DNA from 3 places in the Mesorhizobium sp. M0571 genome. Region 1 is predicted to be linked to each of the others. Evidence: riboswitches for the same ligand, from Rfam matches in the RefSeq annotation. Region 1 holds a riboswitch; each other region holds the start of a gene.
The links. Region 1 has a riboswitch for cobalamin ahead of NKI85_RS29905 (CbtB domain-containing protein). Riboswitches for the same ligand answer to the same signal wherever they lie in the genome.

Region 1 (10,094 bases):
GAAGCAATCTTTCGCGCTCGACGACGCGCCCGTCCGGGTTGTTGGGATTGACGACGACGGCAAGGTCGGCCGCCGCCAAGGCTTCGAAATCATCGACTTCAGCCGCCGCATGGCTGGCGATCGCCGCTGCCCGCCGATGCTCGGCATAAGTCGGCCCGAGCACCAGCGCCTTGCCTGGGCTGACCAGCGAGGCGACGCGCGGCAACAGGATCTGCGTGCCGGGCGCCGCTGCGACGTTCGCCGCCGAAGGTGCGCCATAGGCGCTTGCCGCGACCGCGGCCAATTCACGGGCACGCGCGGCTTCCGGCAATCGCGACAGGGCGGTGGCGGGCAAATCGAAAAGCGGGTAGGAGTGCGGATTGATCCCGGTCGAGAGGTCGACGAAAGGCAGTGGCGCGTGAGGGAAAAGTGCCCTCGCCCGGCCAAGGCTTCCGCCGTGGTCCACTGCCGCCGTCACTCCATCAAGAGACTTCATGTCGATCCTGATCACTTTCCTGTCGCTAGCCATCGAACTTGTCCTCGGCTACCCGGCCCGGCTCTTCGATGCCATTGGCCATCCCGTCACCTGGTTCGGCAGGCTGATATCCTTTCTCGACCGCAGGCTCAACCGCGCCACTGATTCCGACGCCCACCGTCGCCGCTGGGGCGTCGTCGCGCTGCTGGTGATCGTGCTGGTGCCGGCCGCCCTCGCCCTCTGGCTGGAAACCATGCTTTGGAGCTTTCCTCTCGGCTTGTTGATCACAGCAATCCTGGCGACGTCGCTGCTGTCGCAGAAGAGCCTGGCCGAGCATGTCGAAGCGGTCGCCGACGCACTCGACACCGGCGGACTGGACATGGGCCGCATTGCCGTCTCGCGGATCGTCGGCCGCGACCCGGAAAAGCTCGACAGGGCCGCTGTCTGCCGCGCCGCGATCGAAAGCCTGGCCGAGAATTTTTCCGACGGCGTCGTGGCGCCGGCCTTCTGGATCGGCGTTGGCGGGCTGGCCGGCGGCGTCGGCTACAAGGCCGCCAACACCGCCGATTCGATGATCGGCCACCGCACGCCGCGCCACGAGGCCTTCGGCTGGGCGGCGGCGCGCTTCGACGATTGGATCAACCTGCCGGCGTCGCGGCTGACGGCGCTGCTGATCGTGCTTGCCGCTTTCCTGGTCAAGGGCGCCGACGCCAGAGGCGCCTGGCACGCCGTGCGGCGCGATGCGAAGAAGCACCGCTCGCCCAATGCCGGCTGGCCGGAAGCGGCGATGGCCGGTGCGCTCGGCCTGGCGCTCGCCGGCCCGCGCTCCTATGACGGCGTCCTGGTCGATGACGCGTTGATGGGTGAAGGCGGCCGGCGCGACGACATCGAGAGCACCGACATCAGGCGGGCGCTGAAACTCTACCGGGTCGCCGACTTTCTGCTGATCGCGCTGTTCGGGATGATTTCGGCGCTCGTTATCTTTGCGTGACCTGCGCTCGAGATTGAGATCAAATAAAAACCCGCCATGCGGCGGGTCATCGGCGCGAATCAGCACCATAGCTAGATTAGTAGCATAGCTGCCGGCACAAAGCAAGAACAAAGTTGCCCGTCAGCGCTGGACCCGGCTTCATTCCAGCTTGGTTTCCTCGCCCCACGAAGTGGGGAGAGGTGGCTCGGCGAAGCCGAGACGGAGAGGGGAACCGCGCTCTACGAAGCCCCCTCTCCGGGGCGGGCGGGCGGCCCCCCCCCGCCCGGGTCCGGCCACCCGCCCCCACCCACCCCCCCGCGCGGGCCGCTGCGCGCCCACCTCTCCCCCGCTTCGCGGAGGGCGAGGAACCCAGGTCTTGAGAAGTCGGTGGGCAGCCTTGGCAAGCGTCATCCGAGTTGGACCTTCGTCCGAAATGTCCCGAGGCAAGCCCTCAGAACTCTATCCCCTGCTGCGCCTTCACTCCGGCGGAGAAGTGGTGCTTCGTCACGCCCATCTCGGTGACCAGATCGGCCGCCTCGACCAATGCCGGCTTGGCGTTGCGGCCGGTGACGACGACATGCAGGCCTTCGCGACGGGCCTTCAGCGCCGCGACCACTTTTTCGAGGTCGAGATAGTCGTAGCGCAGCGCGATGTTGAGCTCGTCGAGCACCACAAGGCTGATCGACGGGTCGGCCATCAGCTCGAGCGCCTTCGCCCAGGCGGCCTCGGCCGCCGCGATGTCGCGCTTCAGGTCCTGCGTCTCCCAGGTAAAGCCCTCGCCCATTGCGTGCCAGACGACGCGGTCACCGAAGGCAGCAAAGGCGTCCTTCTCGCCGGTGTGCCACTTGCCCTTGATGAACTGGACGACGCCGACGCGCTTGCCGTAGCCGAGCATCCTGAGCGCCAGCCCGAAGGCGGCCGTGGTCTTGCCCTTGCCCGGCCCGGTGTTGACGATCAGCAGCCCCTTCTCGACCGTCTTGGCCGCGACCTCGGCATCCTGCACCGCCTTGCGCTTGACCATCTTGGCGCGGTGGCGTTCCTCGCCCTTGGGATCGATGCCTTTGTCCCTGGTATCAGCCATGTCATTTCACCTTGAGCGGCAGCCCCGCCACCATCAAAAGCACGGTGTCCGCGACAGCCGCGACGTCCTGGTTCAACCGGCCGGCGGCATCGCGAAACTGCCTTGCCAGCGCATTGTCCGGCACGATGCCCTGCCCGACTTCGTTGGACACCACGAACCACGGTCCTCGCGGCCGCGAAAGCACGTCCGCCAGCCTTCGGCATTCGGCATCGCAATTATGTTCGGCCAGCATATGGTTGGTCAGCCACAGCGTCAGGCAATCGATCAGCACCGGCTGGCCGTCAGGCAGCGCCTCGATCGCGCCGGCAAGGTCGAGCGGCGCATCGATGGTCGTCCAGCCCTCGCCACGCCGCGAGCGGTGCAGCGCGATGCGCTGGCGCATCTCCTCGTCATAGGCTTGCGCCGTGGCGATATAGCTCCACGGCGCCGGACAAGCCGTTACCAGCCTCTCGGCATGGGCGCTCTTGCCGGAGCGCGCACCGCCGATGACCAGGGTCAGTGCCCCGGCAGCGCGGTCAGGCAAAGCTGTCGCGCAGGCTGGTCGCCGTGCCGGTGAAGCGTCCGCGCACCACGCCGACGACCGCGCCGAGCACCAGCCAGAACACCAGATTGGTCAGCGTCACCGCCACCACGAACTGATGATGCAGGCCTTCCGGGATCGCCGTTTCGAAACTATCGGGCTGCGGCGCGCCGACAATATGCGGCGCCACGATCAACGCTACGGCAAGGATCGCCAGCGGCAACGATCTGCGGAAGGCGATAAGGCCGAGCCCGGCGGCGGTCGCCACCACTGTTGCCCACCACCAGATCTGGCGTTGGACAAGGTCGGCCGCCGGCATCGCCGGCAATTCCGGCGGTAGGCCGAGGCCCGGCGCCAGCGTGAACACGGCAAAGCCGGCCAGCCCCCAGAACAGGCCCTGGCGCCAATTGCCGATGCCGCCGGCGAATTCCGAAACCGCGACTAGGACCAATGCGAAGCCGATGCCGGTGACGATATTGGCAACGACGCTGAAGGCAAAGCGCTCGAAGCCATCGGCCGGCGCCCAGCCTTCGTCCTCAGCCGGAGCCATTGCTTCAGCCGGTGCCGGCGCGGCGCTGCTCATAGCCGTCGTGCCCGCGGCGTTCTCGGCCGGTGCCGCAGGTGCCGCGGCATGGTCATGGCCGCCGCCGGCCTGTTCGTAGACTTCCGCCTTCAGGATGAGCGGCACCGTGGCATAGGCCTGCATGCAGGCGAGAGCGATGCCGGCCACAAGCCCTGCGATCGCCGCGATGAACACGACGTTGCGAAACAGTGTCATGATGTCAGCCCCTTGTCAGTGGCAGGGAAAGCCCATCGAGTGGCGATAGTCGTGCGCGGCATTGTGGACCGCATCGATATGCGAGAAGCCGACAAAGCCCATGACGAAAATGCCGAGGAATGCAGCAAGCGCCAGCTGCATGAAACGCGACTGCGAGGAGACGGAAGCGCCGAGCGAAACGGAAGCGGTATTCATGTCTTGTCCTTTCGCCCTCCACCCGAGGGCATAGAAGTCAGTTTCCTGTCGCCGGCAGGTCTCCTGGCTCGCGGATCAGCGCCCTTCCCCACCTTCCCGAAGGCGCACCTTCAGTGGCATATGGAGAGGACTACCGCACACAGTTGCGGGGGCAGCCACGGCATTGGGCAAAAAATCGCCCGCACCGCATTCCCTCTTGGTCCCTAATGGAACCGACGACATCAGGGACTATAGGCAGAATCGCCGCGCCCGGCAAACCAAATTCCGCCGGATCGTGTGGCGAATGCGCCGTCTCGCCAAGCCGCCGGCGCCCCGCCCCTGATTGACAATTTTCACCGCCGGGTGTCGGCTGCCGCATGGGAGGAAGCCGGCCATGCAACCCAGCCCGAACGAGCGCGGTCCCTATAACGGCCTGACCCGGGCCGAGCCGACGCTGCCGTCGCCGGCCTATTGGGACATCGCGGGCTACCAGCGCGATCTCGACGCCATCTGGCATCGCAACTGGGTGCTCGTCTGCCGAGAGGCCGACCTTGCCCAGCCGCTGGCTTTCAGGACGTTCCGTATAGGCACGCAAGAGGTCGTCGTGCTGCGCGACGAGACCGGCGAATTGCGTGCCTTCCACAACACCTGCCGGCACCGCGGCTCGCAGCTTTGCCAGGAAAGCGAGGGCCGGCTGAAGGCGCGGTTCATCACCTGCCCCTATCACGCCTGGTCCTATTCGCTGCGCGGCGATCTGGTGCGCGTGCCGTCGAAATCGCTGCCTGACCGCTTCGATAAGGCCGATCATCCGCTCTACCGGGTGGCGCTGTCGGTGTGGCGCGGTTTTGTCTTCGTCAACCTCGCGGAAGACGCTGCCGGCTCGGCTGAAACATCCTTCGATCCGGCATCCGGCAACCTCGCCAACTGGCCGCTGGAAACGCTGCTGAGCGGCCATATGCTGCGCAAGGTGATGAACTGCAACTGGAAGATTTTCTGGGAAAACTTCAACGAGTGCCTGCATTGCCCCGGCGTCCATAAGGACCTGTCGCGGTTGGTGCCGATCTATGGCCGCGGCCTGATGGGCCGCCACGACGATCCCGAATGGGCTCGCCATGCCGACAATGACGCGCCGGAATTTTCCGGCGGCTTGCGGGCAGGAGCCGAGACCTGGTCGCGCGACGGGCGCGTCCACGGCTCGGTCTTTTCCGGCCTGACGCCGGCCGAGCGTACCGCCGGGCAGACCTATGCCACCAGCCTGCCGTCGATGTTCATCGTCGGCCACGTCGACTATGTCAGGACCGTGCGGCTGGTGCCGCTTGGGCCGGAGCAGACCGAACTCACCGCCGAATGGCTTTTTTCGCCCGAAGCGCTCGCCGATCCGGCGGCGGACATCGACAATATCGTCGCCTTCGGTACCCAAGTGCTGGAGGAAGACGCTGACATCTGCGAGGTCAACCAGAAGGGCCTCCGCTCGATGCGCCACAAGGCCGGCGTGCTGATGCCCGAGGAATATGACTTGCACCGCTTCCACAACTGGGTGCGCGACCGGCATGCGGCGCTTGAACATCAAAGCGATTTGGGCAGATAGCGCCAGGTGACGAAGCCACAGGCAGCGGCCAACACGCCGAGCGTCGCGAAAACCGCGCCCAGGCCGAAGAACGCCAGCACCACCGAATAGACCAGCGGCGGCGTCAGCTCGGAAAAGTCGAGATAGGTGCGGTAGACCGCCGCCATCTGCGCCCGCTCATAGGAGCGCACCGAACGCATGAAGGCGGTCGAGCCCAGCGCATCGAGCGCAATGGTGAAGAAGGCGCCGCAAAGCAGCAATGCGCCGCTGACGAGCGGTGCCGCCTCGCCGACGGCGCCGGCCGCCAGCAGCGTCGCCGACATGGCGAAATAGGCGAACGTCATGGTTCGCCGGCCGCCGAAACGCTTTCCTGCCCTGCCCCAAAAGATGGCCATGAACAGCAGCGCATTGCCGGCCGAAACCAAAAGGCCGCCGGCCAGCTTGCCCTCGCCGGTGATCACCATAAACAACGGCCCATAGACGAAGAACGTCGTCCAGAAGCAGGAGCGGCCGAAGGCGATCAGCCAGGCGAGCCTCAGCCTTGGCTGCGCGACGAAGCGGCCGATATTGGCCAGAGGATTGACCGGCCGTGTCTTGCCGGGGCGGATCGACTGGTTGTCGCCGAGCCGATAGGTCCAGAACAGCGCCAGCAAGGCCATGGCGAAGACGGCCACCGCGCCATGCGCCGCATAGATGCCGAAACGTGTGTAGAGGAAAATGCCGAGCGTCGGCCCGGCGGTCCAGGCAAGCATCGACCACGCCATGCGCAGCGACTCGGCCTGCATGAAGTCGGTCTTGCGGATATGGTCCATGATGTAGAGGTTGAGCGTGATCGCCAGCGCGCCGGCGCCGACGACGCGGCAGAGCATGCCCACCACTTGGCCGGCCAGCGTATGGGTGACGAAGAACAGCGAGACGACGGCCAGCAGGCAGGCGCCGGCGGTATAGACCCAGCGCCGGGCAAAGCGCCGGATCAGCATCGGCATGAACAGCGTCGCCGACAGGCCGAGCATCGCAACGATCGTGTAGAGGATCGAAACGATCTGCTCGTTGTGCAGAATCTCATAGGCCTGGATCGGGATGACGCTGGACACGGTGGCGCGCGCGAAGGATTCGACCGCATAAAGCGAGGCGAAGGTGCGTGCATCCGCCGGCCGCAAGGCCGCAAGCCAGATCGGATGGCGCACATGTGTAGCCATTGCTTTCCCCGAAGCAGAATCGCCCGAAGCAGGTTTGGAGCACAAATCTGCCGTGGCGTTGCCTCGGCGGGTAACAGGAAACCGACGCCTTCACGGCAAAAAGCGAAGCCGGCCAAAGGCTTTCCGGCTCTGGCCTAAAGCGAGCCATGATGCTGAACGGCCGCAGCCGGTACAACGCGAGGCACGGCCTGCTTCTTTTGTCGGGGGCAACCGTGATAGTCGTCTTGCCGGGGCTGAACCAAGACAACGAGACCAATGAGCATCGACACGCCGACCGCCTCCGTTCAGGACCAACCAAAGTTGAAGCGCATCGCCGCCATCGACATCGCACGCGGCGTCGCTTTGCTTGCCATGGCGAGCTATCATTTCACCTGGGATCTCGAATTCTTCGGTTACACCGATCCCGGCCTCACCGCTTTCGGCTGGTGGAAATTCTACGCGCGCTGCATCGCCTCAAGCTTCCTGTTCCTGGTCGGCGTCAGCCTCTATCTTGCCCATGGCAGAAAGATCCACTGGACCGGCTTCTGGAAGCGTTTCGCCATGGTTGCCGGGGCCGCCCTCGCAATATCGCTGGTCACTCGCATCGCCACGCCGGATGGCTTCATCTTCTTCGGCATATTGCACGAGATTGCGCTGGCCAGCCTGCTCGGCCTGGCGTTCCTGCGGCTGCCAGCGCTGCTGACGCTGCTTGTCGCGGCGTTTGTCGTCGCCGCGCCCGTCTATCTGCGATCCGCGGTTTTCGATCATCCGGCCCTATGGTGGGTCGGGCTGTCGGCGACCAATCCGCGCTCCAACGACTACGTTCCGCTGCTGCCCTGGTTCGGCGCCGTGCTTGCCGGCATCGCGGCTACCAAACTCGCCGCCACCTCCGGCGTGCTGACGCGGCTGTCGACCTTGGCGCCCGGCCGCTGGGCAAATCCGCTGGTCTTCATCGGCCGGCACAGCCTTGCCTTCTATCTGATCCATCAGCCAGTGCTGATCGGCTCGGTCTGGCTGTTTTCGCAAGTCATGCCGGCGCAAGTCGAAACCAGGGAGATGAACTTCCTGAAATCCTGCCAAATATCCTGCGAGCAGACGCGCGACACCGAGTTCTGCTCCAGCTATTGTGTCTGCATGCTGGACACTCTCCAGGGCGAAGCCTCGCTTGATCGGCTTTACAGCAATGACCAGTCCCCGGAGTGGAAGGCGCATATTGGCGAGCTCGCCGGCACCTGCACGGCCAGGACCGAGAGCACGCTGGGAGGACAACAATGACCGACAGTCACCCGAAACCCGTGCAGCAGAGTCCTGGTCAGCCGAAATTGGGGCACATACCATGGCCGCCGCTGATCTATATCGCCGCCATCGCCGTTAGCGTCGCGCTAGGGCTGTTTTATCCGCTGCCATGGATCGGCGATCTTCTCGGCGACATCCTGTTCGCCGCCGGCCTTGTGGCGCTGTTGGCGGTCGCCGCGCTCTGGTTCACGGCGATCCGCACCATGATCCGCGCGAAAACGACGCTCAACCCGAACGGCGTGCCGGATCATCTGGTGACCACCGGGCCCTTCGCCGTCAGCCGCAATCCGATCTATCTCGCCAACACGCTGCTGCTGGTCAGCCTCGCCTTTGTCTTGGGGAGCGCCTGGTTCCTGCTGCTGGCGTTCGTAGCGGCCTTCCTGACGCAGAAGCTGACGATCGAGAGCGAGGAAAAGGTGCTGACGAGCAAATTCGGCAAGAAGTACCGGGACTACGCCAAAAAGGTGCGACGCTGGATCTGAGCCTTAGGTGTTGACGCCGAGTTCTGCCAGCCGCTCGACGCAGGATTCCTCGGCCTGGTCGAGCTCGGCCAGGGTCTCCTCGAGATCGCGGCGTTTCTGGCGCAAATCCTCGCGCTTTTCCTCGATGCGCTTGATCATCAATTTGAGTTGGCCGACCTCGCCGGGCGGCTCCCTGTACATCTGGATGATTTCGCGGATCTCGTTGATCGAGAAGCCGAGCCTCTTGCCGCGCATGATCTGGCGGATGAGATGCCGGTCCGACGGGCGGAACAGCCGCGTGCGGCCGCGCCTTACCGGCTGCACCAGCCCTTCGTCTTCGTAGAAGCGCAACGTCCGCGTCGACACGTCGAATTCGCGGGTCAGCTCCGTTATCGAATAATATTCCCGCATCGTTACTCCAATGCCCCGGCCACGCCGCGAGTTCCCCATGCGGCTTCGCCAGCGTCCAGACGTGTGCCAGAATCGGCAGGCAGGGACCTTCCAAAACCTCGCACGGCATTTACGTAAAAGTCAATTGAGAGGGTTCAGCGCACGCCGAACCACCATGTGGCAAGCCCGAGAAAGGCAAAGAAGCCGACGACGTCGGTGACCGTGGTGACGAAAACCGCCGAAGCCACAGCCGGATCGATCTTGAAGCGGTCGAGCAGCAGCGGGATAAGGATGCCCGCCAGAGCCGCCACGAACATATTGATGATCATCGCAGCCGCAATGATGCCGCCGAGATTGCGATCGTGGAACCAGGCAGCAGCCACGAGGCCGATCAGGATGGCAAAGATGATGCCGTTGATGAAGCCCACCCCGATTTCGCGGCGGATGATGCGGCCGGCATTGTAGATGTCGAGGTCCCTGGTCGCCAGCGCCCGCACCGTGACCGTCATGGTCTGCGAGCCGGCATTGCCGCCCATGCCGGCGACGATCGGCATCAGCACCGCCAGCGCCACGATATGCTCGATGGTGCGGTCGAACAGGCCGATCACCGAGGCCGCCAGGAAAGCCGTCAAAAGATTGACCAGCAGCCAGGGCACGCGCGAGCGCGAGGTCGAAAAGATGCTGTCCGAGAGTTCTTCGTCGCCGACGCCGCCCATGCGCAGCAGATCTTCCTCGGCCTCCTGCTGGATGACGTCGACGACGTCGTCGATGGTCAGCACGCCGACCAGCCGCTCGTTCTCGTCGACGACGGCGGCGGACAGAAGATCGTATTGTTCGAATTCGCGTGCCGCCTCCTCCTGGTCCATGGTGGCCGGGATGGCATGCCTGGTCTCATGCATGACCTCTTCGACCTTGACCGAGCGCTTGGTACGCAGGATCTGGTCGAGGTCGATGGCGCCGAGCAGCTTGAAGCTCGGATCGATGACGAAGATCTGGCTGAAACGGTCGGGAAGATTGTTGTCCTCGCGCATGTAGTCGATGGTCTGGCCGATCGTCCAGAAAGGCGGCACCGCGACGAACTCCGTCTGCATGCGGCGGCCGGCGGTCTCTTCGGGATAGTCAAGCGAACGCCGCAGCCTGATCCGCTCGGTGAACGGCAGCTGCGACAGGATCTCGTCCTGGTCCTCCTGGTCGAGGTCTTCGAGAATGTAGACCGCGTCGTCGG
Region 2 (10,094 bases), on a different contig from region 1:
GCGGTCCGGGGATCGCGCAGCGTGCAGATCACCTCGTTGCCGGCGGGCAGCCGGGCACGGGTGACGCCATGCGAGACCATCTGAGCGTCGCAGAAGATCGGCGCGCCGGCCCCCAGCGCCGTGCGCGCGGCGGCTACGAAATCGCTCGAGAAAACGAAGTGCCTGCAAGCCTCGACCTGGCCGCATGCATGGATCATGCGGATAGCGACGTCGGCCTCGGCCTCGGAAAAGCGCGACAGGTCGGCCTCGGCGCGGATGATGGCGAAAGAGCGCTCATAGATCGCCGTACCATCATGGATGTAGTCGTAGGCGATGGAGTTCTGGGCGGGCATGCTCATTCCTGTCGGTAGATTTCGGTGATGCCGGCCGTGCCAAGCCTTGCCAGGCAGGCAGCAGTGGTTTCGCCGGGATATCGTGCGCTGCGGATTGCCGTTGCAACGCGGCCGATGCCGTGCGCGACGTCGTAGCCCGGCCTGTATCCGGCGGGCAGTGCCTTTGCCGTCCCGTCCACGACAAGTCCGGCTCCGTTTTCGCCGCCGACCAATGTCAGTGCCGCCGGACCGGGATGGGCGCAGCCCTTGGCGCAGCCGGAGATGTGCAGCGTCAAGGAAGAATCGAGGATGTCGCGGTTTTCCACGGCGATGGTCTCGGCGATTTCGCGCGTCGCGATGCGGCCGGAGGCACAAGCCGGTGCGCCGGGGCAGGCGGCGATCCTGGTGCGCGGATCGGCAGCGTCGATGACGAAGCCGAGGGTTGCGGCGGCTTGCTGAAGCAGCAGGCAGGCGGCTGGCGCAAGGCCAAGGAAAAGCAGCGCGCGCTGCGGCGCCGAGCGGACTTCGGTTGCGCCGAGGGTGAGGGCACTCTGCACGAGAGCGATGATTTGGTCCGCAGGCATGCTGCCGAAGGGCAGGCCGATGCCGAGGGCGGTTCCGGCTGCAGCCAAGTCGAAAACTCCGATGGGCCGGCGATCCGTCGCGCCCCCCTCTGTCCTGCCGGACATCTCCCTCACTTGGGGGGAGATCGGCAGCTTCGCCGGCGGCTCACCCTTAGCATCCTTTGCGATTGGCGAAAGCTGAGACGAGGGCGCAATCTCCCCCCCTGTGGGGGAGATGTCCGGCAGGACAGAGGGGGGCGCGACGGAACGCCAATTTGCCAGAGATCTCAGCTGTCTCTCCGTCAAATCCCGCGCATGGGCATCGCGGCCTTTTTCGGCAATCATCCTTAGAATGGCGAGGGCGATGTCACAGGCCGCATCTTCCTCGCCCACGGCGAGCGGCGTCGCACCCTGTGCATCTCCGGCGACGGACACCCGCCATCGAGTTCCCTCGTGCTTCCGCGTGGCGACCAACCTGACATCGGCGATCGCCGTACCTATGCCAAGCTGACCGCCACCATCGACAACGACCGAAACCTTCGGCCCGAGGCGTTGCGTCAGCCCGGCCGCCTCGATGGTTTTGCGAATCCGCTCCGCCAGCGGGCGCGGGTCGGCGATCTCTTCGGGGTCGAGCCCCGCAAGTGGGCCGGTCTCGACCGGCACGCCGATGCGCACCGCGATGCCTAGCGCATCGACCTCCGTCGCCAGCAGCCGGGCGCTTTCGGGCGTCAGGCCGCGTATTTGCAGGCTGCCGCGGGCGGTCACTTCCATGATGCCGTTGCCCTGCCGCAGAGCCGATTCACCGAGTCTGATCAACGACTTCGGCGACAATCCTCCAGCAATCGGGCCTCCAGCAATCGGGCCTCCAGCAATGGGGTTGAGCCGCACCAGCAGCCCGTCGCCGGTTTCCATCGGCGCCGACAAAGCGGGGCAGGCGCCGCGGCGGGAGAAGGCGTTCATGCCGCCACCCCCAGCGCTTGCGCTTCGGCAATCAGTGCCGCGAGATCGTTATCGATTGAATTGCGCAGCGGATGCCAGAGACCGCGCCGCCGTGCCGACAATAAGCGCTCGGCGATGACTTTCGCCGCCACCGGGTTCTCGCGCAGTATGAAGGCGCGGACCACGGGGTCGCCGAGATAGGCGTCGTGCACGGCTTCGATCAGCGTGCCTGATATGGCATTTGTGGTTTCGGCAAAACCGACCAGCCGGTCGACGGTCTCGGCGAATTCCGAGGCGCCGCGCGGCCCGTGCCGCATCTGGCCGGCGATGAAGCGTGGATTGACGGCACGCGCCCGCACGACGCGCGACACGGCCTCGCTCACCGAGCGTGGCTTTGGCTTTTGCGGGTCGGTGGTGTCGAGGACGATGACGTCGGCGTTCTTGCCGAGTGTTGCAAGGGCTGCCGAAAAGCCGCCGATGAAGGCGACATCGGCCGAGCCTTCGAGGATGTCGCGGCCGGGATCGTCGCCGGTGTGGACGAGAAGGTCGGCCTCGGCGATGCGGCCCTCGAACGCGCCGGGTACCGAAAGCCCTTCGCCCTCTGCGCCGCCATAGGCATGCGAGGTGGCGTCGAGATAGGCGCGGCCGATCTCTTCGCGCCCCGCCCAGTCGCCGCTCGACAATAAGTCCTCGACGCCGGCGCCGTAGGTGCCGGGCGAGGTGCCGAAAATGCGTGGGCTGATCTTGCCGTCGGCGCGAGTCTTGGCGGCAAGCGGGTTTTCCGACGCGTCCTCGTCGCGGGCGGCGACGGCGTTGGCTGCAGCGTCGATCAGCGCGATCTGGGTCGGGAACATGTCGCGGAACAGGCCTGAAATGCGCCAGGTGACGTCGACACGCGGGCGGCCGAGCGCTGCCGGCGGCAGCACCTCGATGCCGGTGACGCGGCCGGTGACGGAATCCCATTGCGGCCGGCAGCCCATCAGCGCCAGGCCTTGCGCGATCTCTTCGCCACCGGTGCGCAGCGAGGCCGAGCCCCAGAGGTCGATAACCAGCGAGCGCGGCCAGTCGCCATGCGATTGCATGTAGCCGCGCAAGACCTCGTCGGCCGCCGCCCTGCCGAGATCGAAGGATGTCGGCGTCGGCATGGTGCGCGGGTCGGCGGTAAACAAATTGCGGCCGGTGGGCAGCACATCGCGCCGGCCACGCGCCGGCGCGCCAGCGGGACCGGCGGGGACGTGGCGGCCGTCGAGGGCGGCAAGCAGTGCGGCTTGCTCGGCTGCCGCGCTTTGCCGCCGCAGTGGATCGGCCTCGCCATTGGGCGAGCGGCCGTAGATGTGCAGGCCGTCCTTGATGGCGAAATCCTTGAGATCGCAGAGCCAGGCGTCGATGCGACGCAGCGCTTCGTCGGGGGCGTCGGTTCCGGCGACACCCGCCTCGGACGCGAGCCCGGTCGTTTGGGCGGTTTCGACGATCAGCTTCGCCAGCCGGTCGCGGCGGCGGCGGTCGAGCCCGTCGGCCTGGGCATATTCGTCGACCAGTCGTTCAAGCCTGTGCTGGTTTTCGTCCAGCCCGGCGCCGGTCAGCGGGGGCGGCAGATGGCCAAGCGTGACGGCGGCAATGCGCCGCTTGGCTTGTGCTGCCTCGCCTGGGTTGGAGACGATGAAGGGATAAATGACGGGCAGGGCGCCGGTGACGATCTCGGGAAAACAGGCTTCGCTAAGCGCGACGGTTTTGCCGGGCAGCCATTCCAGCGTGCCATGCGCACCGACATGGACGAGGGCATGGACGCCGAGGGACTTGCGCAGCCAGAGACCAAAAGCGATCAGCGCATGGCGCGGCGGCAGCGTCGGGTCGTGATAGTCGGCACGGCGGTCGGCCGAACGCCCGCGATCGGGAGCCAGCGCCACGGTGACGTTGCCGAAGGTGGCTGCGCGGAAGGGGAATTTTGCGGCGGTAGGCGCCTGAACACCCCCCTCGCACAAACCTGTCTCATCTGCCGCGTTCCCCCATGCGGCCTCCACCGCAGCGATGGCCGCCGACGGCAATTTCTTCGAGAAGGTCAGATAGTCCTGCAAAGCCAGCCCTTGGTCAGCCGACTCCAGCTCCTCCAGCAACTCACGCGGCGTTTGCGGAATTTCTTCAACGGCGTAGCCCTGTTCGCTCAGGTCGTGCAGCATGGCCAGCACGCTGGACGGCACGTCGATGCCGACGGCGTAGCCGGTGCGGCCGGGGGCGCTCGGATAATCGGGGATCAGGATGGCGAGCCTGCGCTCCGCGCGCGGCGTGCGCTGCAGGCGCACGAAGGCTTCGACACGGTTCGCCACCTGCGCCACGCGGTCCGGCTCCGGCCGGTTGGCGAGGGCGCGGAAGGCCAATGCGGGATCGGTCTCGCTTTCGCTCTTGAACGAAATAGCGCCGGCGAGGATGCGGCCGTCGAGTTCCGGCAGGACGACATGCATGGCGAGGTCGGCGGGCGCAAGGCCTCGCTGATTGTTTTGCCAAGTGTCGCGGCGTGTCGTCGCGACGATCACCTGGAACACTGGCACGCCGGCGCGGTCGAATAGGGTTTCGACGCCGGGCTCGGCGCCCGAGGCGAAGGCGGTCGCGGTGATGATTGCGGCAGGCTTCAACGATGCAAGCACGGTCTCGACGAAGGCGAGCGACGCGGGGTCCTTGAGGCTGGAGACGAAGATCGGCACGGGAACCATGCCGCGCGCTGTCAGCGCTTCAAAAAGCGCGTCGATGGGCGCGACATCGGCGGCGAGCAGCATCGAACGGTAGAAGAGGATTGGGATGACGGGGGCGACCTCTCCCTCCCCCTCGAGGGGAGGGTGGCCCGCAGGGCCGGGTGGGGTCGTTGCGGAAGTGCTCGACGCTTTCTGTTGGCGCGCTTCAAAGTGTTGGCACGCTTCAGAGAGGACCCTACCCCCGGCCTGCGGCCGGACCCTCCCCTCGAGGGGGAGGGGAACGTCGCGCTGTACGACGCCTAGTCCTGGTTGATAGTGGCCGACTTTCGGCACGCTGACCGGTTCGGCGACAGCCGCGTCTTGCCCCGCCAGTCGCGCCAGCCTCTGCACCAGCGCCGTCATATTTGCCGGGCCGCCTTCGCGGAAATAGTCGAGCAATCCATCGAGCTCTTCGCGCGGCAACGTCGAGCATTCGATCAGCCGCAAATCCTCGTCGCGGCATTCGCCGGGCAGCAGCGCCAGTTTTATGCCGCGCGCCCGGGCGGTCGAGGCAAGCTGGTCGCAGCCATAGCGCCACCACTCATAGCCGCCGAGGATGCGGACCAGGATAACCTTGGCGTGCCGGGCAACGCTGTCGATCCACAGGTCTACGGACATCGGATGGCGCAGATCGCGCAAGGCCGCGAGCCGCATCGACGGCAAGCGATCCGCATCTGCCTTCCACGCCGCCGCCAACCCTGCCAGGTCGCTGTCGGTGAAGGACAGCGCCACGACATCCGCAGGCGTTTGCCTGAGATCAACAGGCTCGGCGAGATCGTCGAGCGAGGCGGATGTGGTGGTGAGGATGTGCATCGCGGTTCGTGCTTTGTCAGCCGGCGAGGATACGCTCGATGGCCGGGCGGTTCAGCCCTTTCAGTCCGATGACGACGAGGCGCGAGCGGCGATCGTCTTCTGCGGTCCAGGCGCGGTCGTAATAATGGTTGACGCGCGGACCGACCGCCTGCAGCAAGAGCCGCATCGGCTTGCCACCGACCTCGACGAAACCCTTGACGCGCAGCACGTTTTCTTCCTCCGCAGCCGTGGCGACGCGCTGTGCCAGCTCGTCCGGGTTGGACACCGACGCGATGTCGATGACGAACGAATCGAAATCGTCATGCTCGTGGTCGAGTTCGTCGTCGTGATGGGTCTTGCGGTTCTCGATGTCGTCCTCGACGGCGAGGCCGAGGCCGAGCAGCACAGACGGATCGACCTTGCCTTGTGAGGTCGGCACGATCTTCACCGCGCGCGCCACGTGCTTGCCGATGACGGCATTGGCGCGGGCCGAGCCGGCGGCGTCCATCAGGTCGCTCTTCGACAATATGATCAGGTCGGCGCAAGCGAGCTGGTCTTCGAACACCTCCTCGACCGGATCGTCATGGTCAAGCGTCTCGTCCTGCGCGCGCTGCGCCCGCAGGGCGTCCATGTCATTGGCGACGCGGCCATCGGCCAGGGCCGGTCCGTCGACCACGGCAATGACGCCGTCGACTGTCACCCGGCTCTTCACCGACGGCCATTGGAAGGCCTGGACCAGCGGCTTGGGCAGAGCGAGGCCGGAGGTTTCGATCAGGATATGGTCGACCCTCGGCGTCAGCGACAGGATCTGGTCCAGCGCGGGGACGAAATCGTCGGCGACGGTGCAGCAGATGCAGCCATTGGCCAGTTCGACGATGTTTTCCTCGGGGCAAGTTTCAATGCCGCAGCCCTTGAGAATCTCGCCGTCGATGCCGATGTCGCCGAACTCGTTGACGATGATGGCCAGCCGCTTGCCTTTGGCATTTTCGAGCAGATGGCGGATCAGCGTCGTCTTGCCGGCGCCGAGAAAGCCGGTGACGACGGTGCAGGGCACGCGGGAGACGGAAGCGGTCATATCTGATCCTTCAAAAGGTCGAGGGGAGGGATTCGAGCCACAAGGCCGCGCTTCAGGCAATCGGGGCGGCCGCGCCATGGAATGAGACCGTCCGTCGAGGTGGCGAAGAGCTTTGCGCCAGCGACGAGATCGGCACCGCTGGTCTTGGTCAGGTCGCCGAAGACGTAGCTCCAGCAGCCGTCGCGCAGGATGGCGGCGCTGAGCCGGCGCTTGCAGTTGCCGAGGCATTCGACGGTGCGGATATTGATGTTTTCGCCGGAAGCGGCGCGGCGTGTGTCCTCGGCAAGCAGCTCGCCGGCGCGGGGATGAGCGTCCGAACCGGTCTCGTCACGGCAGGAAGAGCAGACGATCACGGTAACGCCGGCCAGGGAATCGCCATGGCCGGACAATAAATCCGCTGTCTCAGCCAAAAAACTGCTGTCGCGTTCCAAATCAGGCTCCTTGCCCGGAAAACCCGCCAGGCGATCGGATTCTTATGTCCTAGACGGCAGGTCTCCTGGCTCGCGGGTCATCGCCTTGATGCCGCCTTCCCGGGAACGTCCCAGTGGTTTTCGGCCGAGGCTCGTCGCTTACAGTTGCGGGGACAGCCGCGGATTTGAAATCTTGCGATCTCGCACCGCATTCCCTCTTGGCTCCTCCCTTTGCCGAGAGGAGACCGTCTGAAGCGGATTTAGGCTTGTGGAGGCAGTTGTGTCAACGCACGTCTACGGCGGCAACATCGGCGAGCGGCTGGCCTAGGTCCCCGGCAGCCGTCACCTCGATGCGCTCAAGCCCGAGCCAGCCCTGCATCAGCTTCAGTTCCTCGAAGAGTTGGGCCGCGGTTTCAGCCGGCGCGCCGGGTTCGGCGTAGGCGGCATGGACACGCAGCACGCCGGCCGGGCGGTCGGCCTTGAGGTCAACGCGCGCCACGATCCTGTCGCCGAGCAGGAAAGGCAGCACATAGTAGCCGTATTGGCGCTTTTCGGCCGGCGTGTAGATCTCGATACGGTAGCGGAAGTCGAACAGTCTTTCGGTGCGCGACCGCTCGAAGACGACCGGATCGAACGGGGCAAGCAGGGCGCGTGCCTCGATCTTGCGCGGAAAACGGGCGTCCTTGTGGAGATAGGCTGTTTTATCCCAGCCTTCGACGCGTACCGGCAATAGCTCGCCCGCCTCGACCAGTTCCTCGATCCGGCCCTTGATGTCGGCGGGAGAGAGGCGGAAATAGTCGCGCAGGTCGCCTGCTGTCGCAACGCCGTGGGCGCGGGCGGAGATACGCAGCAATTCGCGATGCGCGTCCTCCGCGGAGGGCACCGGCAGGGCTAGGATCGCCGGCGGCAGCACGCGTTCGGGCAGATCGTAAAGCCGCTCGAAGCCGCGACGCGACGCCGTTGTGATGCGGCCGGCCCAGAACAGCCATTCGAAAGCGTGCTTGGCGTCGCTCCAGCCCCACCAGCCGCCGGAGCCTTTCTGGCCTTCGAGAGCGGATGCGGCGATTGGGCCGCGATCAACCACCGCGCGATAGATGTCTTCAATGTAGGCAACGCGTTCACGCCCCCATTTCGCCAGCCCCAGATACATCTCGTCGCCGCGCTCGGCCCGCTGCATGCGCCAGCGCATGAGCGGATAGGTCTCGACCGGCAGGAACGAGGCTTCGTGCGCCCAATATTCGAAAACCAGGCGCTTGCGCGTCACGGCGGCGTCGTCGAGCAGCGCCAGCTTGTAGCGGCCAAGCCGCGAATAGAGCGGCATATAATGGGCGCGCACGACAGCACTGACGGAATCGATCTGCAGCAGGCCGGTACGGGCAAGCACCCGGGCCAAATGCCGGCGGTCGGGCGTGCCGGTAGGGCGCGGGTCATTGAATCCCTGTGCCGCCAGCGCGATGCGGCGGGCCATGGCGAGCGAGATTTTTTCCTTTATCAAGGCGGCATCCTGATGATGTCAGACAGAGCAGAGGACCTGCGATTCCGTGCCATGCTAGCAGGGTTTTGGCGGGATCCATGTCAGGAGAGAAAAGTGGAGTGAAAAGTGAAGGAAATCAAACAGGAGCGGATCGGACCAGTTTTCCCGGATATGCCGTCCAGCGCCGCGATTTGAACAAGGTTTGACTTGCTTCGCCGAAAGCGCTGCGCTAACCCTCGCCGCGTTGCAGCATAGAGCCCCCTAAAACGGTTCAGTGGTTAAACTGTCACGCTTCCGCAAGTGGGTCCCGTGCTGTAATCAGAGTGGATTGGCCGCCAACGGAAAGCTGCAGCATGAACGCATTGTTGAGTTCGTACCTGCCCATCGTCCTGTTCATCGGCGTGGCGCTGGTTGTCGGCCTGGCGCTGCTTGCCGCACCCTTCCTGGTCGCCTATCGCAACCCCGATCCGGAAAAGCTTTCGGCCTATGAGTGCGGCTTCAACTCGTTCGACGACGCCCGCATGAAGTTCGACATCCGCTTCTACCTGGTGTCGATCCTGTTCATCATCTTCGATCTGGAGGTGGCCTTCCTGTTTCCGTGGGCGGTGTCGTTCAGCCAGATCGGCATGCTCGGTTTCTGGTCGATGATGGTGTTTTTGGCGGTGCTGACCATCGGCTTTGCCTATGAATGGAAAAAAGGAGCGCTGGAATGGGATTGAACGACAGTTCCGGCACGCTCGTCGCGCCGAAGCCCAAAGGCCTCATCGACCCCAACACCGGCAGGCCGGTCGGGTCTGACGACCCGTTTTTCCTGGAGATCAACAACGAGCTCGCCGACAAGGGTTTTCTCGTCACCTCGACCGAGGCGCTGATCACCTGGGCGCGCAGCGGTTCGCTGATGTTCATGACGTTTGGCCTCGCCTGCTGCGCCGTCGAGATGATCCATACCTCGATGCCGCGCTATGACTCGGAGAGGTTCGGTGTTGCGCCTCGCGCGTCTCCGCGCCAGTCCGACATCATGATCGTTGCCGGCACGCTGACCAACAAGATGGCGCCGGCGCTGCGCAAGGTCTACGATCAGATGCCGGAGCCGCGCTACGTCATCTCGATGGGCTCCTGCGCCAATGGCGGCGGCTATTATCATTATTCCTATTCGGTGGTGCGCGGCTGCGACCGCATCGTGCCGGTCGACATCTACGTGCCCGGCTGCCCGCCGAGCGCCGAAGCGCTGCTCTACGGCATCCTTCTCCTTCAGAAGAAGATCCGCCGCACCGGCACGATCGAGCGGTGAGCGGCATGACCCAGGCGTTGAATGACCTCTCGACCTATCTCGGCGAGAAGCTGATCGGCCGGATCGGCGAGGCGGTGTTCGCTTATGGCGAGCTCACCATTTCTGTCGAACCGCGCGACCTGATCGAGGTGACGACCTTCCTGCGCGACGACCCGAAATGCCAGTTCATTTCGATCATTGACGTCTGCGGCGCCGATTATCCGTCGCGGGCGAAGCGCTTCGACGTCGTCTATCACTTGCTGTCGCCGAGACAGAATATCCGCATCCGCATCAAGGTCCAGGCCGACGAAGAGACGCTGGTGCCGTCGATCACCGGGATATATCCCGGCGCCGACTGGTTCGAGCGCGAGACCTATGATCTCTACGGCGTGCTGTTCTCAGGTCATCCCGATCTGCGGCGGATCTTGACCGACTACGGCTTCGAGGGTCATCCGCTGCGCAAGGATTTTCCGCTGACCGGCTTCGTCGAGGTGCGTTACGACGACGAAGCCAAGCGCGTCATCTACGAGCCGG
Region 3 (10,094 bases), on a different contig from region 1:
ATTTCGAACCTTGGCACCCTAGTGGAAGGTGCGGCGGCAGCTTGGCTGATGACGAGCATCGCAGCAGTAATTTTTGATCGCCCATTCGTGCTGTGTACCAGCCCTGTGTCTTGCGCAAGTGGTCACGAACGGCTGCCGGAGCCTCGAAGACGCCCTAAAAACACATGCTGCGATTTTTGAACACGCTTGACGTGTTAGATTAATTCATCCAATGCGTGTGTTGAACACGCGAGGTGAGTTATGAACATGAAAGAGCTTAGGGTTCGACTGGGCATGACTCAAAAAGATTTGGCAGAGCAGATGGCAACGACGCAACAGACTGTGGCCCGGTGGGAAACAGGCAAAACGCAGTTGAACGTCGAGCAGATCAAGGACCTTTGTCTCACGTTGAAATGCACGGTCGAGGAGCTGCTGGGCTGGAAGATTGATGTCGAGGAGTGGCGCACGAGCCCGTTTGCAATTGCCGATGCCGAAACGCGATACGGCACGCTCAGAATCAAGACGACTGTTGGCAGCCGCCAATATCCTATCGATGAAAAGGCGCGTGAATCGATTTTACGTCAGTTGAAGGAACTTCATAATCTGCGTAGAAATAACACAAGCAGGCCATGGCTGTATTGTTGGAGCCTTGACAACAAAATACTCTTGATAAATCCGCAATATGTCCGCACCATTGAGCTTATCGGTGACGATGTAGAGGAGATGCCAGAGTATTATCATCCAGAAATCTATCGGGCTTTGGATGACTGGGATAAGGGTGAGGTTTCAGGAAAGCTGAAGAAAGAATGCGATGCCATCATCGCAGAGATGGGTGATCAGGAAGCCGTGCGCATGGCCTCCTATGTTCGCGTCACATATGACGACGGAGAAGATGAGTGGAACTTCTTGGATGAAGAAACCGCTACGACTTTCTTCGGATTGGAAGCTGCGACCTTTGACGTTCCCCAGTGTAGTTTCGCCGAAGTGGAGGAAGAAGGTTACCACCGAGCGCGATACGCCAACCTTGATCGCGTCGCGGTGATGGAGGTTCCAAGCGACCGTTATCACAGATTGACCGCGCCCGAGGAAGCTTAGAACCATCCACGAAGGGCGCATGTTACATCTCGACCTTGCGTGGTGCGTTTTCAGTACGAGATGACGTTAAGCGTAGGTAGTGGCAGGTAAGAGTGCTCGACCAGAAGCTCAACTGCCTCCTCAATATCGCTGCCGATGTGCCGCAGGACACGTCCACGGGAGCGTGGATAGGCGTGAAGTTCCTGCACTCCACGGTCCGCTCTCCCATCGCCGGTGTGTGCCCGACGCCATCTTGTGGACGAGCTTGGCCGCCTGCACCCGGTTGTATTCCGGCTTGCGGTCCGCCTGGGCGGTCCGCCGCGATGGCTATCTCCATGTCAATCGGCGCCGAACTTTGACTGCCCGCTGCTTTTGATGAATTTGGCGAGGTCCCGCGCATAATCACTCTTGGTCTTCTCCTTGAGGCCCTGTGTCGCGAACTTGTGGTCCAGCAGGGCAAACAGGTCCAAGTCCCCTTCCGCCTGTGGCGCTGGCTTGCCCTCACCGCCCTCGGCTTCCCAATTGGGGACCGCTTCTGCGCGCTGCACCGTGGCGATTGTCCGCCCAAGACGCATCACAAGATCGAACGCCAAACCGTGCGCGTGCACGACGATTTGCCGCTCAGGCCTCATTTGGACAGGACTTGAGCTGGCCCGGTGGTTTGAGCCGGGTTACCTTGAGCCGGTGGGCTGCGAACAAGCAGTTCGAGACATTGGCGTCGATCACTTCGCAACACGCCGCTGCGCCTGGCCTCGGTGTGCTCCCCCGAAATCGTTGTGTCATATCACCGAGGGCATCACGGCCAACAGCTTCCACATGGGCAACAGCCTCGCCATTGAGCCGAATATGGTCGCGAGCGACGAAGCGGTCGGAACCTCGGAGCCGAAGTTCGACGCCGAGGTGGTTCGCATGATGCGCTAAGCAGCACCATGGCGCTTGCCGGTATGTTTGCTGCCGGCAGCCGACGAACTCCTATCCTCCTGGACAAGGGCGCCGTGCGTCATTGCTTTGATTTACCGGCCGCTCAAGGCTTCCACAGTTTTCGCTTTCGAGGCGACCTTTGGAACATGCCAACGGAATTTAATATAACGACATAAACATTTCTTTATGCGGCGTTGACAAAGAAGCGAACTGCTGTAATTGTCTCCCGCGTCGTGGTTCTCCGTACGGCGCTGCCGCAGCGGAGCTAAGAGGGAAGCCGGTGCGATGCCGGCGCTGCCCCCGCAACTGTTAGCGGCGAGCCAACCCCACTCATGTCACTGAGGCGAATAGCCTTGGGAAGACGGGTAGAGGCTATGACCCCGCGAGCCAGGAGACCTGCCACGGCGAATTACGTCCACGGGCGGGGTGTCTCGGTGGCCGCTGCAGCCTGGCGTTCGTGCCGGCCTGCTAGCGCCTTCCTTGTCACCGACGCCCCAACCATCGGGGTCTGGCATGACTGTCTCTCAGCAAATTCCTGTAGCAACGCTCGGCGTGCCCCGCTTCGGTCGTCGGCGAGAACTGAAATTCGCGCTTGAAAGCTACTGGTCCGGAAAATCGTCCGCTGCCGACCTTCTCACGACCGCGAAGGCGCTCCGTGCCGCTAGCTGGGAGGAGCAGCACGATCGCGGCGTGTCGAAAATCCCGTCGAACGACTTCTCGCTCTACGACCATGTGCTCGACACCGCAGCCATGGTCGGCGCCGTTCCATCCCGTTACGGCTGGAATAGCGGCGAGGTTCCACTTGACATCTACTTCGCAATGGCGCGGGGCAACCAGGGTCAGACGGAGGATTGTCGACACGCTGGTCACCAGCAGGCGGCTCATCGGTCTGATGTAACCGCGATGGAAATGACCAAGTGGTTTGACACCAACTATCACTACATTGTGCCGGAACTCAACGATGATCAGACGTTCGCCCTCTCGTCGACGAAACCGGTCGATTACTTCATCGAGGCTAAAGCTCTCGGCGTTCACACACGCCCAGTCATCCTTGGACCGATCACCTTCCTCAAGCTGGCGAAATCGCCTGCCGAAGGATTCGATCCCATCGCGCTCCTGCCGCGGCTGCTGCCCGTCTACGAGCAACTCCTGCAGAGGCTGAAGCTGTCTGGAGCCGACTGGGTGCAGATCGATGAGCCAGCGCTTGTCCTCGATCTGAACCCGAACGAACGAGCTGCGTTCGAATTCGCCTATGGCCAGCTGTCGAAAGCCGCGCCCGAGCTGAAGATCATGCTGGCTACCTATTTCGGGCCGCTGGGAGACAATCTCGAAACCGCGGTTTCTCTGCCCCTGGCCGGGCTGCATATTGATCTCGTGCGCGCTCCCGAGCAACTGGAAACCGTGGGTCGGCTCGCACCGAAGGATCTGGTGCTCTCGCTTGGCTTGATCGATGGCCGCAACGTCTGGCGTGCGAACCTGCCCGCCATTCTCGACCGCATCAAACCGATCGTCGCCGGCTGGCCCTTGGACCGCGTCGAGATCGCGCCTTCTTGCTCGATGCTGCACGTGCCGATCGACCTGCGCATGGAGACCGAACTCGACGCGGACATCAGGTCGTGGCTCGCCTTCGCGGCCCAGAAGACCGACGAGTTGGTGTTGCTGGCCCGGGCCCTGACTCAAGGCAGGGATGCGGTGGCAGGCGCGTTGAAAGCGTCTGCCGAGGCTGCCGCCACTCGCGTGACATCCACGAAGATCCATGACCCGCTTGTTGAGGGACGGATCGCCAGCATTGACGACAGCATGAAGCGACGAGAGAGCGCTTTTGCCGAGCGCTCCAGAGTCCAGGCCGGCACGCTCGGGCTGCCGCCGTTCCCGACGACGACCATCGGGTCCTTCCCGCAGACGCCGCAGGTACGCAGGGCGCGGGCCGCTCATGCGAAGGGCCAGCTGAGCTATGTCGACTACGAGACCTTCCTGAAGAAGGAGATCGAAGCTGCAATTCGCTGGCAGGAAGAGATCGGGCTGGACGTGCTGGTGCACGGTGAGTTCGAACGAAACGACATGGTACAGTATTTCGGCGAGCAACTGTCCGGCTTCGCCTTCACCCAGCATGCCTGGGTGCAGAGCTATGGGTCGCGTTACGTGCGCCCCCCCATCATCTTCGGCGACGTATCGAGGCGCAATCCGATGACGCTGCGCTGGTGGCAATTCGCCCAGTCGCTTACGGAAAACCCTGTGAAGGGAATGCTCACAGGCCCAGTGACCATTCTCAACTGGTCTTTTGTTCGCGACGACGTACCGCGCTCCGAAGCATGCCGCCAGATCGCGCTCGCCATCCGCGACGAAGTGACGGATCTCGAATGGTCCGGCGCAAGGATGATCCAGATCGATGAGGCCGCGTTTCGCGAAGGATTGCCACTGCGCCAGTCTGATTGGAACGACTATCTCGACTGGGCTGTCGAATGCTTCCGGATCGCTTCAACGGGTGTAAAGGACGCGACTCAAATCCATACCCACATGTGCTATTCGGAGTTCAACGAGATCATCGACGCGATCGCTGAAATGGATGCGGATGTCATTTCGATTGAGACGTCGCGCTCGAAAATGGAACTGCTGGACGCCTTCACGAGCTCCAAATATCCGAACGAAATCGGGCCCGGAGTCTACGACATTCACTCACCACGTGTCCCGGAAGTCGGGGAGATTTCGGATCTCGTCATGCTTGCCCGCGAGCGACTGTCGGATTCCCAACTGTGGGTAAACCCGGACTGTGGCCTCAAAACACGCAAATGGGAGGAGGTCCGCCCTGCCCTCATGAACATGGTCGATGCAGCACGTGCGCTCCGGTAGAAAGTGGAGGCCGGAGGGTTTCCTGGTTGCTCACCATGTGGTGAGTGACCGGCTGCCGCATGTCGGCCGTGAATGTGCCAAAACGCGATCACATCCTTTGAAATAAGTCACTCGAGCGAGAATGTGCACTTTCCTTCGGCACGTGTATTAATCGCGCAGGAGTAAAGGGTACCGTTTTCTCCCTGTAACGTGTCGAGTTCGAAGGGGATGTGATTGGCGTCGAGACCGCTCCAGCCATGGTTATCAGCACGCCAAGTGCGTTGTTCGATCAGTTCGTAAAGGACTTCTCGGCTCGGTTCATCGAAATGCGCGGGTACATACATGACAGGTTCCTTCACTGGCCGCCGGGTTCGCTGTTCACCGGTTGACATCCGATGGCAAGCGTTCCAACGCGGCGGCGATCTGGCGCTTCGCTGCTGAGGGCAGAGGCAGGATGGGACGCGGGGGGTCGGTACGGCAAATGTCGAGCAATTCGGCAAGTGCATAGACGACGCGAAGGCTCGAGAACTCCTTGAAGAGGCTCCAGAGCGGCGCAAGCGTGGCATCGATCCGTCGCGCTTCGGCCGCATCGCCCTGTTGCGCCGCCGTGACGATCTTCACGCAGACCTCGGGCAGGATGCCGGCGAGGACGCTGTACCATGTGTTGGCGCCGGCGATCATGGCCTCTGCGGCGTTCCAGTCGCCGCTGTAGCCGATCGAGAACCCTTCCGGCATAGTGCGCCTCTGGTCGGCCAGATGGCTCTTGATCGCATCGCCCTTGTCTGTCGGATTCTTGATAGCGACGATCCCCCGCACCTTTGCCAGGCGGCTGACGAGTGCTGGGGTGAAACGGAAATGCGTCGTTCCTGGATTGTCGTAGATGACGATCGGAAGGCCACTTTCGCGCGCCACCGTGGAGAAATGTTCGAACACCTCGTCATCAGTGAGCGGGGTGTAGGAGGCGGCGGCAAGCAAACCCGCAGCAGCTCCAAGGGCCTGGGCGTCTTGCGCGAGCCCCACGGCTTCATCGGTGCGCAGCGCGCCCACACCCACCACGACCGGCATTCGCCCGGCGATTTCGTCCAAGGTCTCGGCGAGCGCCCGCCGCCGTTCCTCGCGCGACAGATACATATAGGTGCCGGTGCTGCCGAGAAGACCGATGGAGTCGACCTGAGCGGCGCCAAGCCGAGCAATCAGCCTGCGCAGAGCAACGGTATCGACGCGGCCGTCACGATCGGCGGGCGTGATGGGAAACGCGGAAAGACCGCTCAGGAATGCCATGGCAAGGCTCCAGGTTTGTGCGTCAGCGCAGGACTGGCCGGACGACAGGTCATCACAAGGCGTCCAGAGCCCGCCGCAGGTCCGCGACTAGGTCGTCGGCGTCTTCAAGACCCACCGAGAGACGCATGAGGTCCTCGCCCACTCCATCGGCCAGATGCGCATCCTTGCGGATCGGCTGCCGGGCACGGGTGAGGCTTGCTGGGTGATAGATGAGGCTGTCGGCATCGCCGAGGCTGACGGCGCGAGTGATCAGGTTGAGCCGGTCCATCATCCGGCGCGCTCCTTCGTATCCAGCGTGGAGGCCAAAGGCCAACATGCCCGATCCGTTGGACATCTGTTTTCGCGCCGTCACCTGATCAGGGTGCGAGTCGAGGAAGGGATAACTCACAAATGCCACCGCCGGGTGCGCTTCGAGCGCCCGAGCCACCGCAAGGGCCGTGGCGCTGTGCCGTTCCATGCGCAGCGTCAACGTCTTCAGACCGCGCAGGATCAGGAAAGCTGACATGGGCGAGAGCGCTGCGCCGGTGATGTAGCGCAGGCCCGTTTCGTGCAGCGTGCGGAGCGTTTGCGCGTCGCCGAGAATCGCCCCGCCAAGGGCATCGCCGTGCCCATTGATGTATTTGGTCAGCGAGTGGAGCACGAGGTCGGCCCCATGTTCGAGCGGCCGCTGGAGCGCGGGGGAGGCGAAGGTGCTGTCGACTGCAACCTTTACACCGCGCGCGTGGGCGCGCTCGGCAATGGCAGCGATGTCTAGGATGCGGCTCAGCGGATTCACCGGCGTCTCGAAGAAAACAAGCCGGGTCCGCTCGGTGATCGCGGCATCGAGATTGTGAGGATCGGACAGGTCGACCGCGACGACCTTGATGCCGAAGCGGGGGACCGCCTGTTCGACCATGGCAAGCGTGTTCGCATAAAGCGTCCTGTGGACGATGAGTTCATCGCCTTGGGACAGGAGCGACAGGATCAGCGTCCCGAAAGCCGCCATCCCCGAGGCAACGACCAGACCTGCCTCGGCTCCTTCCAGATTGGCGAGCCGTTGCTCGAGGATCTCCGTCGTCGGATTGTATTCGCGCGCATAGAGCCTTCCGCCAAGCGCGGCGGCGGCCTCGTTCGCTGCCACGCTTTCGAATCCATAGGTCGAGGTCAAGAAGACTGGCGGCTGAACGGCATTGGAAAAGCCGGCGGGATCGTAGCCATGATGGATCGCCCGAGTGGCGAATCCGGGACCGGTGTCGTGGAGCGACCGCGTGAGAGCATCGTTTTCGGATTGATAGGAACGGGTCATTCGGCCTCTAGATCTTTCTTGGGTTTCCGAAAGATTGACGGCAAACTGGCCAATGTGAAATATCCAGTTAGCAATGAATGAAATGGTCCAGTCTTCAAGTGCCGGTTCTGCAGGTCGCTCGCACGCGATGGGTGCACGCCAGATCTACGAGGCTCTTCGCGAGCAAATCCTCGGCGGCGTCTATGAAACCGGTAGTCAGCTGCCGTCCTCCCGCGGCCTGGCAAATGACCTTGGGGTTTCGCGAACGACGGTGACGGTCGCCTATGACCAACTGACCGCGGAAGGTTTCATCGAAGTCCGTCAAGGCGCACGACCTCGCGTTGCATCCTCGCTGATCGGTCCTGAGACGAGCCGCACCGTCGCGAAACGAGTCGGCCCGGTTCATCTGTCCGCCTATGGCGAACGACTGCGCGTTACGCCGCCCTGGCCGGATTATCTGCCGACTGGACTGAAGGTCGATTTCCGCTATGGCGACCTGGCGCCGTCGGATTTCCCCGCATTGGTCTGGAAACGTGCGATGAACGAGGCGATGGGGCAGCGCCCGTTGCGTCTTGCCTATGACGACCCTCGCGGCTCGCGCCGGCTGCGCCAGGCGCTCCAGGGCTATCTCTGGCGCGCCCGAACCCTGAGCTGCGACCTCGAGCAGATCATCATCATCAACGGTTCGCAGCAGGGCCTCGATCTGTGCGCTCGCCTGCTTCTCGATCCCGCCGACCGCTTCGTCATCGAGGACCCGTGCTACAGGATGGCGCGTCAGGTCTTTGCCAGTACGGGTGCCTTGCCCATCCCCGTCACCGTCGACGAGGACGGGATCAAGACGGAGTTGCTGGCGGGGATCGGGGCGCGACTGGCCTATGTCACGCCATCGCATCAGTTTCTGCTGGGCGGCGTCATGCCGATCGCGCGCCGCCATCAGCTTCTGGAATGGGCGCGGCACAACAACGCCTATGTGATCGAGGACGACTACGACAGCGAATATCGCTACGACATCAATCCGGTCCCTCCGCTGCACAGTCTCGAGGACCACGGGGCTGTCATCTACCTCGGCACGATCTCCAAAACGCTCTCGCCGATGCTGCGTATCGGCTATCTCGTCGTCCCGCCGGAATTGCAGGAGGTCTTCGCAACCGCCAAACAATTCGCGGACCGGCATTCGCCGGTGGCTGAACAGGAGGCGCTGGCCTCTTTGATCGAGAGCGGCGGCTACGAAAGCCATGTGCGCCGCGTGCGCAGGCTGAACGGCGAGCGTCGGGAGACGTTGTTGCGCGCCTTGCGGCGCAGCTTCGGAGATCGCATCGCTGTCCAGGGAGCAGATGCCGGACTGCACGTCGCCGTTTGGTTCAACGACCTGCCACGATCGCAGGAAACGGCACTGGTCGAAGCCGCCCGACGCGCGGGCTTGGGGTTACACCTGATCTCGCCGCTCTACGAACGGCCATCGGACGAAGGCCGCACCGATGGCGTCGGGCTTGTCATGGGCTATGCCGCCTTGAGCATTCGGCAGATCGAGAAGGGCGTTGAGGTCCTGCGAGAGGTTGTCAAGCAGGTGCAAGACGCGTTGCCGGGGCACGGTGACTGAGACACGGGGACGTGGCGAGCTGGCGAGGAAACCGACCCTTCGGCTTACCCGCATTTGTCGCAAGACAAACTGGACTGGGAAAACGCCATGCAACTGGTGCTGTTGATCAGGCCAGTTTGGCGGCAGATATTCGTGCGAGACGAATTTCCGAGAGCGATGCATAACCGGCAAGGAAAGCTGCTTCACATCCATATCGCGCCCGCTGCCTTTTTATGAAATGGAGGATCTAGCGGGGGCGTAGCTTGTTGCCGGCCGAGCGGGCTCGAGCGCCCGCAAGACATAATCGACGATCTCTACCAGGCCTTGTCCACGGTCCGAATGATGGGATTATCCAGCGCATGGTGCGGCATGCACCATGCCGATGCCAGAAGATCTGGACGCTCGACAAGCACCTTTCTTCAAACATTTCCCGAACGACCCGCAGCGCAAAGCCTCCCCATGAGAAAAGAGCATCCCATGTCTTTCACGCCATTCATTGACCCCGAGATCAAGGCCCGCTACCCGGATTTTCATCTGATCAGCATTGTGGTGCGGAACGCTGAAATCGACGTGCCGGATGCACAGGCGTTGAACGACACGATTGCGGCGGCGGAACAGGCGGCGCTTCGCGATGACGCCCAAAGGGACGCGCATCTTGCGGCGTGGGCCGTTGCCTACGAGGCTTTCGGCACAAAGGCCAATCGAACGCCGTGCTCGGCCGCCGCGCTTCTCAAGCGGGTGCGGAAAGATGGCTCTCTCCCGCGGATTTCCCCACTGGTTGATGCCTACAATGCCGTCAGCGTGTTGTATGGCGTTCCGATTGGCGGGGAGGATCTCGATCTCTACCAGGGGGTCCCGAGACTTTTAATTGCGAAGGGAGCGGAGCCATTCGACACGATCCAGCAAGGTGAAATGGTAACCGAGCATCCCGAACCGGGCGAAGTCATCTGGTGCGATGATGCCGGTGTCACGTGCCGCCGCTGGAACTGGCGGCAGGGGCGGCGCACCATGGTCACGGTCGATACCCGCGCCATGTGGCTCGTGCTGGAAGCCCTCGGCCCAATGTCAGCTAAACAGATGACGGCCACCGGAGAGCATCTGATGGGACTTATCCAAGCGTTGTGCTCGGGTGCGCGAATCGAAACAGCGCGGATCGACGAGTCCACT

Region 2: linked by a shared signal. The riboswitch ahead of NKI85_RS09250 (DUF1636 family protein) and the one ahead of NKI85_RS29905 (CbtB domain-containing protein) in region 1 are both predicted to bind cobalamin.
Region 3: linked by a shared signal. The riboswitch ahead of metE (5-methyltetrahydropteroyltriglutamate--homocysteine S-methyltransferase) and the one ahead of NKI85_RS29905 (CbtB domain-containing protein) in region 1 are both predicted to bind cobalamin.

What each region holds. Positions count from the first base shown of each region.
Region 1 covers NZ_JAMYQT010000042.1:4,369-14,462, reverse strand. Annotated here, with positions in the region: gene cobD (threonine-phosphate decarboxylase CobD) at 1-475, opposite strand, end outside; gene cbiB (adenosylcobinamide-phosphate synthase CbiB) at 474-1,445, shown strand; gene cobO (cob(I)yrinic acid a,c-diamide adenosyltransferase) at 1,876-2,505, opposite strand; gene cobU (bifunctional adenosylcobinamide kinase/adenosylcobinamide-phosphate guanylyltransferase) at 2,507-3,028, opposite strand; gene NKI85_RS29910 (CbtA family protein) at 3,021-3,803, opposite strand; gene NKI85_RS29905 (CbtB domain-containing protein) at 3,819-3,998, opposite strand; cobalamin riboswitch at 4,035-4,230, opposite strand; gene NKI85_RS29900 (aromatic ring-hydroxylating oxygenase subunit alpha) at 4,372-5,565, shown strand; gene NKI85_RS29895 (MFS transporter) at 5,544-6,743, opposite strand; gene NKI85_RS29890 (heparan-alpha-glucosaminide N-acetyltransferase) at 6,999-7,997, shown strand; gene NKI85_RS29885 (methyltransferase family protein) at 7,994-8,500, shown strand; gene NKI85_RS29880 (MerR family transcriptional regulator) at 8,504-8,890, opposite strand; gene mgtE (magnesium transporter) at 9,025-10,094, opposite strand, start outside.
Region 2 covers NZ_JAMYQT010000005.1:250,524-260,617, forward strand. Annotated here, with positions in the region: gene NKI85_RS09230 (precorrin-8X methylmutase) at 1-338, opposite strand, end outside; gene cobG (precorrin-3B synthase) at 335-1,834, opposite strand; gene cobN (cobaltochelatase subunit CobN) at 1,831-5,352, opposite strand; gene cobW (cobalamin biosynthesis protein CobW) at 5,369-6,406, opposite strand; gene NKI85_RS09250 (DUF1636 family protein) at 6,403-6,837, opposite strand; cobalamin riboswitch at 6,876-7,081, opposite strand; gene NKI85_RS09255 (winged helix-turn-helix domain-containing protein) at 7,100-8,308, opposite strand; gene NKI85_RS09260 (NADH-quinone oxidoreductase subunit A) at 8,644-9,009, shown strand; gene NKI85_RS09265 (NuoB/complex I 20 kDa subunit family protein) at 9,000-9,581, shown strand; gene NKI85_RS09270 (NADH-quinone oxidoreductase subunit C) at 9,587-10,094, shown strand, end outside.
Region 3 covers NZ_JAMYQT010000074.1:8,917-19,010, reverse strand. Annotated here, with positions in the region: gene NKI85_RS35115 (MFS transporter) at 1-180, shown strand, start outside; gene NKI85_RS35110 (helix-turn-helix transcriptional regulator) at 241-1,074, shown strand; gene NKI85_RS35105 (hypothetical protein) at 1,392-1,646, opposite strand; cobalamin riboswitch at 2,192-2,392, shown strand; gene metE (5-methyltetrahydropteroyltriglutamate--homocysteine S-methyltransferase) at 2,488-4,824, shown strand; gene NKI85_RS35095 (FMN-binding negative transcriptional regulator) at 4,932-5,147, opposite strand; gene NKI85_RS35090 (dihydrodipicolinate synthase family protein) at 5,182-6,084, opposite strand; gene NKI85_RS35085 (trans-sulfuration enzyme family protein) at 6,137-7,369, opposite strand; gene pdxR (MocR-like pyridoxine biosynthesis transcription factor PdxR) at 7,452-8,948, shown strand; gene NKI85_RS35075 (B3/B4 domain-containing protein) at 9,405-10,094, shown strand, end outside.